2 regions of the Rhodococcus sp. G6(2025) genome follow, and region 1 is predicted to be linked to the other one. Evidence: riboswitches for the same ligand, from Rfam matches in the RefSeq annotation. Region 1 holds a riboswitch; the other holds the start of a gene.
The links. A riboswitch is a leader RNA that binds a small molecule or an ion and turns the genes downstream of it on or off. The one in region 1 is predicted to bind cobalamin.
Positions count from the first base shown of each region.

Region 2: it holds a riboswitch for cobalamin, as region 1 does, so the genes downstream of both, metE (5-methyltetrahydropteroyltriglutamate--homocysteine S-methyltransferase) here and ACLIVD_RS03925 (CbtB domain-containing protein) in region 1, are expected to answer to the same signal.

Region 1 covers NZ_CP179750.1:805,525-809,729, forward strand. Annotated here, with positions in the region: gene ACLIVD_RS03910 (hypothetical protein) at 1-219, opposite strand, end outside; gene ACLIVD_RS03915 (DUF5996 family protein) at 362-1,303, shown strand; gene ACLIVD_RS03920 (CbtA family protein) at 1,315-2,109, opposite strand; gene ACLIVD_RS03925 (CbtB domain-containing protein) at 2,100-2,294, opposite strand; cobalamin riboswitch at 2,318-2,450, opposite strand; gene ACLIVD_RS03930 (antibiotic biosynthesis monooxygenase family protein) at 2,502-2,816, opposite strand; gene ACLIVD_RS03935 (alpha/beta fold hydrolase) at 2,849-3,604, shown strand; gene ACLIVD_RS03940 (hypothetical protein) at 3,938-4,195, shown strand.
Region 2 covers NZ_CP179750.1:1,352,324-1,356,528, reverse strand. Annotated here, with positions in the region: gene ACLIVD_RS06485 (ABC transporter permease) at 1-21, shown strand, start outside; gene ACLIVD_RS06480 (sensor histidine kinase) at 32-1,156, shown strand; gene ACLIVD_RS06475 (response regulator transcription factor) at 1,153-1,761, shown strand; cobalamin riboswitch at 1,883-2,093, shown strand; gene metE (5-methyltetrahydropteroyltriglutamate--homocysteine S-methyltransferase) at 2,221-4,205, shown strand, end outside.

The sequences.
Region 1 (4,205 bases):
GCCACTGCGGAATCGGGTCATGACGAACAGCACCGCGCCGTAGACGACGACGCGGACCACGAGTTGTCGGGCGAGGCTGCCGACGTCGGCGTCGGGGCCCTCCAATGCCGTCGACGTGTGTGCGATGGCCTCGACCACGCCGGCGGACAGGGCGAGGCCGAGCAGCCAGTACGCGTGCTCGACCGGCTGCGGGACCGAGGGTGCAGTACGAGTGGTCATGTCCCCATGCTGGTATCGGCGACGTCGCGGCACATCACCCCGGAGAGTGGAGTCCACCCCTACCCGGGTATCGGTGCGACACGCTTGCCATCACCCCGCACCAGGGGCACATTGAAATGCACGTCGTCGGCAGGGAGGCACTGTGCGTGAGCAGACACGATCAGGAGATGCGTGGCCGGCGTTGAAGGTGGACGACTGGACGTCGACGCGGAACACCCTGCACATGTGGACGCAGATCGTCGGGAAGATCCGCTTGGCCCACGCACCGCTGATCAACCACTGGTGGCAGGTCCCGCTGTACGTGAGCCCCCGCGGTCTCACGACGTCGACGATTCCGTACGGCACCGACTGTTTCGACATCGAATTCGACTTCGCCGATCATCGACTGGTGATCCGCACCAGCACGGGCGGTACCGGGACGGTTGCCCTCGAACCGAAGTCGGTGGCCGAATTCTATGCGGAGACGATGGACACGCTGGCCGAGCTGGGTGTGGCGACGACCATTCTGGCCCGGCCCAACGAGGTGGACCCCGCCGTCCCGTTCGCGGAGGACACGCAGCACTGTTCGTACGACGGTGAGTCGGTGCACCAGTTCTGGCGGCAGCTTGTGCAGGCCGACCGCGTCCTGCACGAGTTCCGTTCCCATTTCATCGGGAAGGTCAGTCCCGTGCACTTCTTCTGGGGTGCGCTCGACCTGGCCTGTACGCGGTTCTCCGGACGAACAGCACCGACTCACCCTGGGGGAGCGCCGAACTGCGGAGACTGGGTGATGGTCGAGGGGTACTCGCACGAGCTGAGCAGTTGCGGTTTCTGGCCCGGCGGTGGGGTCGAAGGTGCGTTCTACGCGTACGCCTACCCGGAGCCGGACGGGTTCGCCGACTACCCGGTCGGGCCCGACGGAGCCTTCTACAGCAAGGAGAACGGGCAGTTCCTGCTGCCGTACGAGACTGTCCGCACCGCAGACGATCCCGATGCCGCACTGCTGAAGTTCCTGCACAGCACGTACGACGCGGCCGCCGAGCGGGGTGCCTGGGACCGGGCCGCCCTGGAGGCGGACCCGGCCCGATGGGACAAATCCCGCTGACGCCCTGTGGGTCAGGCGGCGTTCGCCGGCGCGGGCGCCGTGGCCCGGGTGGCGCGCTCCGTGAGGAACGCGAATGCCAGTCCGAGAACCAGCCACAACGTGGCCTGCGTCGCGAGGGACGACAGCCGGAACTGCCACAGCAGCACTGCGGGGAAGTCGTCGCCCACTTCGTTGACGGTGGGCAGCACGAGGTAGCCGATGGTCACCACCACGAGGAAGGCGAGAACCGGCGCCGCGATTCGCACCGACAGGAATTCCTGCGCTGCGACGGCCTTCGCCGCGAAGACGGAGGCCACCACCGCGAGCAGACCCAGGACGACGGCGGCGAGCCACAGCCAGGTGCGCTGAGTGATCGTTTCGGGGTCTCCGACAGCCGGCGGGTTGGCGGGGTACTTGAAGAACGGCACCGCCTCGATTGCCAACCAGCCCAATGTGGCCAATGTCAGACCGAGCAGCGGTCCGGACAGCGTCGTCACTCGACGTGCGTAATTCGCGACGACGGCGAAGATCGCTCCCAGAGCCAGGCCCGCGAGGGACGTGGCGAGGAACAGCCCGAAGCGCTGTCCGTCACGGCTGACCAGTGCGTCTTCCTCGTCGTGCGAGTGCCCGGCCGGCTCGGCTGCCTGAGTGGCGTCGTGCGAGTGGACTTCGGCTTCGGCAGCGCTGTTCGACTCTTCGATCGCGATGGCCGCATCGATGTGCGACTCACCGAGGACGAACGCGACGCCACCGGCCAGGATGCCTGCGATCAGGCCGGCCAGCAGACCGCGGATGAGGAGTTTCGCGAAGGAATCGGTCAGTGGCATGGCAGACCCAGGAGGTGGCGGCCGTCGTGCATCAGTTCATGCATGTACATGCCACTGCGCGAAATCGCGCCCTGGTCGAAACCAACGAGGTAAAGAGCGAGCATCGCGAACAGAACGATCGCGAAAGAGATGACGGCGAGACGGGTCGTGTCGACCGACGAGCCGGGTGCGTAGGCGAGTGCCATAGTTCCTCCTGGGATTTCGCGTCCCCTAGGTCCAGGCGATGGCCGCAGTATCTGGCTGTCGAGGTGGCTCCCGTGAAGGACTACTCCGATTTACAGTGGCGCGACCGCTCCGGGATTGCACCGGATTCCTGCCGAACCATCGCTTTGTCCTGCGAACTTTTGCACCCGGCGGGCCGTCGTGTCAATCCTCCCGCTCGGCCCCGTCTCTCAGCCCTTGTTCGCTGCCGCGACGTCGAGAACGACCTCGAACTCGAGCAGCGAAGCTCCGGACGCCACCGGCTTCTTCTGCTCACCCGCGTGCGCTTCTCTGGCCGGACCGTCGCGCCACGCCGCGAATGCCTCTTCGCTCTCCCACTGGGTGACGACGAAGTAGCGGTTCTCGCCCTTGACGGGGCGCAGAAGCTGGAATCCGAGGAAGCCGGGGGAGTTCTCCACGGCGTGCGCGCGCGCTGCGAAGCGCTTCTCGAGTTCGGGGCCTGCACCCTCGGGGATTTCGATTGCGTTGATCTTCACCACTGCCATGCGGGCGAGATTACTCCGCTAGCGTCGGAGGGGTGGCAGGTGAGAGTGCGTTGCACGACGAGGGTGGAACGGGACAGCCGATTCTGCTACTGCACGGGCTGATGGGCAGCGCGCGGACCTGGGGGCGGCACGTGCCGTGGTTGCGTGAGCACGGCCACGTCTTCACGTTCGACGCCGCAGGTCACGGCAGGCCCGCACCGTCGCGGTTGACGACGGAAGCGTTCGTGGAAGACCTGGCCGCCGCACTCGCGCCCTTCGCCGAGCCGTGGGTGGTGATCGGCCATTCGATGGGCGCCCTGCACGCGTGGTGCCTTGCGGCCGAACACCCCGAGAAGGTATCGGCGCTCGTGCTCGAAGACATGGCCCCCGACTTCCGGGGCCGGACCGCCGCGGACTGGGCGGCGATGATCTCGAACTGGCCGCAGCCGTTCGCGACCCGGGAGGACCTGTTCGAGTTCTTCGGTCCGGTTGCCGGACAGTACTTCCTGGACTCGTTCGAGAAACGCGCCGATGGCTGGTATCTGCACGGGGACGTCGACACGTTCCGTGACATCTCCGAGGAGTGGGGTGGCAGGCACTTCTGGGACCAGTGGGCGTCGATCACCGTTCCGGCCCTGCTGATCGAAGGGGAGTTCACGATCACCCCCGACGGTCAGATGCGGACCATGGCGGAGCGGCATCCCGGCGCCGAGTACGTCCGCATCGAGCAGGCCGGGCACCTCGTCCACGACGACCAGCCGGAGCAGTACCGGAAAGTGGTCGAGGAGTTCCTCGACGGGCTGGGCTGAGAGACACCTCGTCCGCTGCGCAGGAGAGTGTGTTCGTTTTTTCGCTTTATGGTTGGGGTATGGCCGCTCTGATGAACCACACGGTGTTGCCGCCGGGCGCCGACGATGGGACCTACTCACCGCGTTAAAGTATGTTATCGCTGGTCAGGATGATGTGACGATCTCGACTCCGGAGGGTTCGGCGCCGTTGCCGGACAGTGTCCGGAGGCTGCTCGTCGACGCGGTCACGGCTCTGGATCGGGGGCAGGTGGTGACGGTGGAGCCGCATCGGACGGTGTTGACGACGCAGGAGGCCGCGGAACTGCTGGGCATTACCCCCCGACGTTGGTGCGGTTGCTGGAGGCCGGGAAGATTTCCTACTCGTCGCCGAGCAGGCACCAGCGGGTGGAGTTGGCGGACGTGCTGGCCTTTCGACAACACGAGCGCGCGCGACGCGGTCAGGTGTTCGAGGAGATGGCGCACGAGGAAACCCCAGACCCCGGCGACGCGTCTGACACCCTGCCCCTCGACCCGCGGATCGAGGGGCAGGGCAACCGGTGGCTGCCTGTCGGGTGGTTCTCGACGCGTGCGTCTGGCTTCCCCAGACCCTGAACAACCTGCT
Region 2 (4,205 bases), 550 kb from region 1:
CGCGACACCGAGCGAGTGTGACGGCGGTATCGTGACTGCCGTGACCACCCCCGACGGCCCCGTCGTGACCAGACGATGGGGCCGTTTCGGATTCATTTTCGCCGCCGCCTGGACGGTCTTCCTGTTCCAGCCGTTCCTCGACGGCTGGGCCGCCCGCGATCACGTCCGCGGCTGGATCGGGTGGATCGCCACGCTCGCATTCGCGGTGACGTACCTCGCGATGTTCCGGTGGTCGCATACCCGGCGCGCGCACAACGAGTTTCGGCCACCGCTGAACCAGGCGGCGCCGCTCGTGGTGGCACTGTTCGGGCTCGCGGCCGTCATGGTGGTCGCCGTCGGGTCGTCGGGGCTGTCCGCCGCCGTCTTCCTCGCCGTCTCCGCGGTCATGCTGTTCCCCGCGTGGCTCGGCGGGATCACCGCCCTGACCGTCGCAGTTCTCGTGGAAGTGATCTCCACGGTGCTGGACTGGGGGTCGGGCACCGGGCTCTCGCTGGGCGTGTGCGCGGCAGCGTTCGCGATGTTCGGCGTGACCAAGCTGATCAACCGCAACATCGAACTGGTCCGGGAACGGGAAGCGAGCGAACGGCTCGCAGTGCAGGAGGAACGCACCCGGATGGCCCGCGACCTCCACGACATCCTGGGGCACTCCCTCACCGTCATCACCGTCAAGGCCGAACTCGTCGGCCGGCTCCTCGACATCGACATCGACCGGGCCCGCACCGAAGTGGCGGACCTGGAACGTCTTTCCCGCGACGCGCTCGCGGACGTCCGGCAGGCCGTGCAGGGAATCCGGGGGCTGTCGCTTCCGGTGGAGATCGCCCGGGCCGGGGAAGCGTTGCGGTCGGCCGGAATCGAGGCGGAGCTGCCGAACAGCACAGAGTCGGTACCCACCGGACTGCGCGAGTTGTTCGCGTGGACCGTCCGGGAGGGTGTCACGAACGTGGTCCGGCACAGCGGCGCAACGTACTGCTCGGTCACGGTGGGCGAACGCGAGGTCACCGTCGTCGACGACGGCGCCGGGTGTAGTGAATCCGTGCACGGGAACGGGCTGGTGGGCCTTCGGGAGCGCGCCGCCGCCGCCGGAGCCCGGGTCGTCATCACTCATCCGCAACCCGGCGGGTTCTCGTTGCACGTGCTGAAGGAAGAGGCCTCGTGACGATCCGGCTGCTGCTCGCCGACGATCAGGCACTCGTCCGCGGTGCCCTCGCCGCCCTGCTCGACCTGGAGGCGGACCTCACGGTCGTCGCGGAGGTCGGGCGCGGCGACGAGGTCGTCGCGGCGGCGCGCGAGCACTCCCCCGACGTCGCGCTCCTCGACGTCGAAATGCCCGGTCTGGACGGAATCGCCGCGGCCGCGGCACTGCGGGCCGAGATGCCGCAGACCCGCGTCCTGATCGTGACGACGTTCGGTCGTCCCGGGTACCTGCGCAAGGCACTGCAGGCCGGTGCGTCGGGGTTCGTCGTGAAGGACACCCCGGCCCGGCAGCTCGCCGACGCCGTCCGGCGCGTCCATGCCGGACTGCGTGTCGTCGACCCCGCGCTCGCCGCCGACAGTCTCGTCAGCGGGGAATCGCCGCTCACCGACCGGGAGACGGACGTGCTGCGGGCGGCGCGGGACGGTGCGCCGGTCGCCTCCATCGCGGCCGCACTGTTCCTGTCCGCAGGTACCGTGCGCAATCACCTCTCCTCGGCGATCGGCAAGACCGGCGCCAGCACCCGAGCCGAGGCCGTCCGCGCTGCGGAGTCGAACGGCTGGCTGTAGGCCCTCCGGGCCCGTGCGCCTTTTTGGTAGTTGGGGCTACAAAAAAGGCGCACGGGCCGAAGGCCTATGCTGGCCGGTGCAGCTGGTTCGCCCGGCGCGGTCGTGAGGAGCCCCGAAGACCGCACCTGGCGTCGAAGCACGTCGGACTCCCCGGAGTTCGCGTGTGAGAGGGAACCCGGTGAGAATCCGGGACTGTCCCGCAGCGGTGAGCAGGAACGACCGCCGTCACCATGCACTGGGCAACCGCCTGGGAAGCGACGGCCACTAGGTCCGGTGCGATGTCGCACCGGCTGCCTGTGAGTCCGAAGACCTGCCGACTGTGTCGGGCACGCCGTGCCCGACGGTTACCGCCTCGTGGATTGGGCGTGTAGACCTTCTCGCGCTGCAGCACGTCCCTGGGCTCGAGAGGTGTACCCGTGTGCCGGCGGTGGCCGTACCGCGTACGCAACTGGAGATACCGTGACATTCACTTTCACCGCGACCGTGCTGGGCTCACCTCGCATCGGTCCGAATCGCGAACTGAAGAAGGCCGTCGAGTCGTACTGGGCCGGCCGCCTCGACGCCGAAGCGCTCGACGCGCTCGCCCGGGATCTGCGCCGTCAGACCTGGACGAGCCTGCGCGACGCCGGCCTCGACTCCGTGCCCGTCAACACGTTCTCGTACTACGACCATGTGCTGGACACCGCGGCGATGCTCGGCGCACTGCCCGACCGTGTCGCCGGCATCGAGAGCGACCTCGACCGCTACTTCGCCGCCGCCCGCGGCAACGACACGGTCGCCCCGCTCGAGATGACCAAGTGGTTCGACACCAACTACCACTACCTGGTGCCGGAGATCTCCCCGACGACGACGTTCGCCCTCGACCCGTCGAAGGTGCTCCGCGAACTCGAAGAGGCACGTGCCCTGGACATTCCGGCCCGCCCGGTGGTGGTGGGTCCGGTCACGTTCCTGCTGCTGTCGAAGGCTGTCGGCTCGGATGCACCCCTCCTCGACCGCCTCGACGAACTCGTCCCGCTGTATGCGGACCTGCTCGGTCGGCTCGCCGACGCGGGCGCCGACTGGGTGCAGATCGACGAACCCGCGCTGGTCGCCGACCGCACACCGGGGGAGATCGCGGCGGCCAAGCGGGCCTACGACCGGTTGTCCGCGCTGGAGTCGCGACCGGCGATCCTCGTCGCGTCGTACTTCGGCAGCCTCGGTGACGCACTTCCCGCGATCGCGTCGACCGGTGTCGAGGGGATCGCGATCGACCTGGTTGCCGGATCCGACCCCCTCGCCACGGTTCCCGATCTGACCCGCAAGCACGTCGTCGCCGGTGTCGTCGACGGACGCAACATCTGGCGCACCGACCTGGACGCGGCCCTGGCGTCGCTCGGCACCCTGCTGGGCAGCACCGGTTCGCTCGCCGTCTCGACGTCATGCTCGCTGCTGCACGTCCCGTACACGCTCGACGCGGAGACCGGCATCGACAAGGCGCTGCGGTCGTGGCTGGCGTTCGGCACCGAGAAGGTCCGCGAGGTCGTCACACTCGGGACCGCACTGACCAGCGGTCGCGAATCCGTCGACGACGAGTTCGCGCTCGCCCGCGCGGCGGCGTCCACCCGCAGCACCGACCCACGTCTGCACGACGCCACTGTCCGTGCCCGGCTGGACGCGCTCACCGCGTCCGATCCGGGGCGCAGTCCCGCGGCGGAACGTCGGGAAGCCCAGTCGGCGCTGTCGCTTCCGGTGCTGCCGACCACGACGATCGGCTCCTACCCGCAGACGACGCAGATCCGCGTCGCGCGCGCGGCCCGGCGCAAGGGTGAGATCGACGAGGCCGAGTACCTGAACCGGATGCGCGCCGAGGTCGCGGATGTGGTTGCGCTGCAGGAGAAGCTGGACCTCGACGTGCTGGTGCACGGCGAACCGGAACGCAACGACATGGTGCAGTACTTCGCCGAACAGCTGGACGGGTTCTTCGCGACGGACAACGGCTGGGTGCAGTCGTACGGCAGCCGCTGCGTTCGACCGCCGATCCTGTACGGCGATGTGCGCCGCAGCAACCCGATGACCGTCGAATGGATCACGTACGCGCAGTCGCTGACGCAGCGTCCGGTGAAGGGCATGCTCACCGGTCCGGTGACGATCCTGGCGTGGTCGTTCGTGCGCGACGACCAGCCGCTGGCCGACTCCGCCAACCAGGTGGCGCTGGCCATCCGCGACGAAACGGTGGACCTGCAGGGCGCGGGCATCCGGATCGTCCAGGTGGACGAGCCCGCGCTGCGCGAACTGCTGCCCCTGCGGGCCGCGGCTCAGCCGGCGTACCTCGACTGGTCGGTCGGGGCGTTCCGTCTCGCGACGTCGGGCGTCTCGGACTCGACGCAGATCCACACCCACCTCTGCTACTCGGAGTTCGGTGAGGTCATCGAGGCCATCGCGAGGCTCGACGCCGACGTCACCTC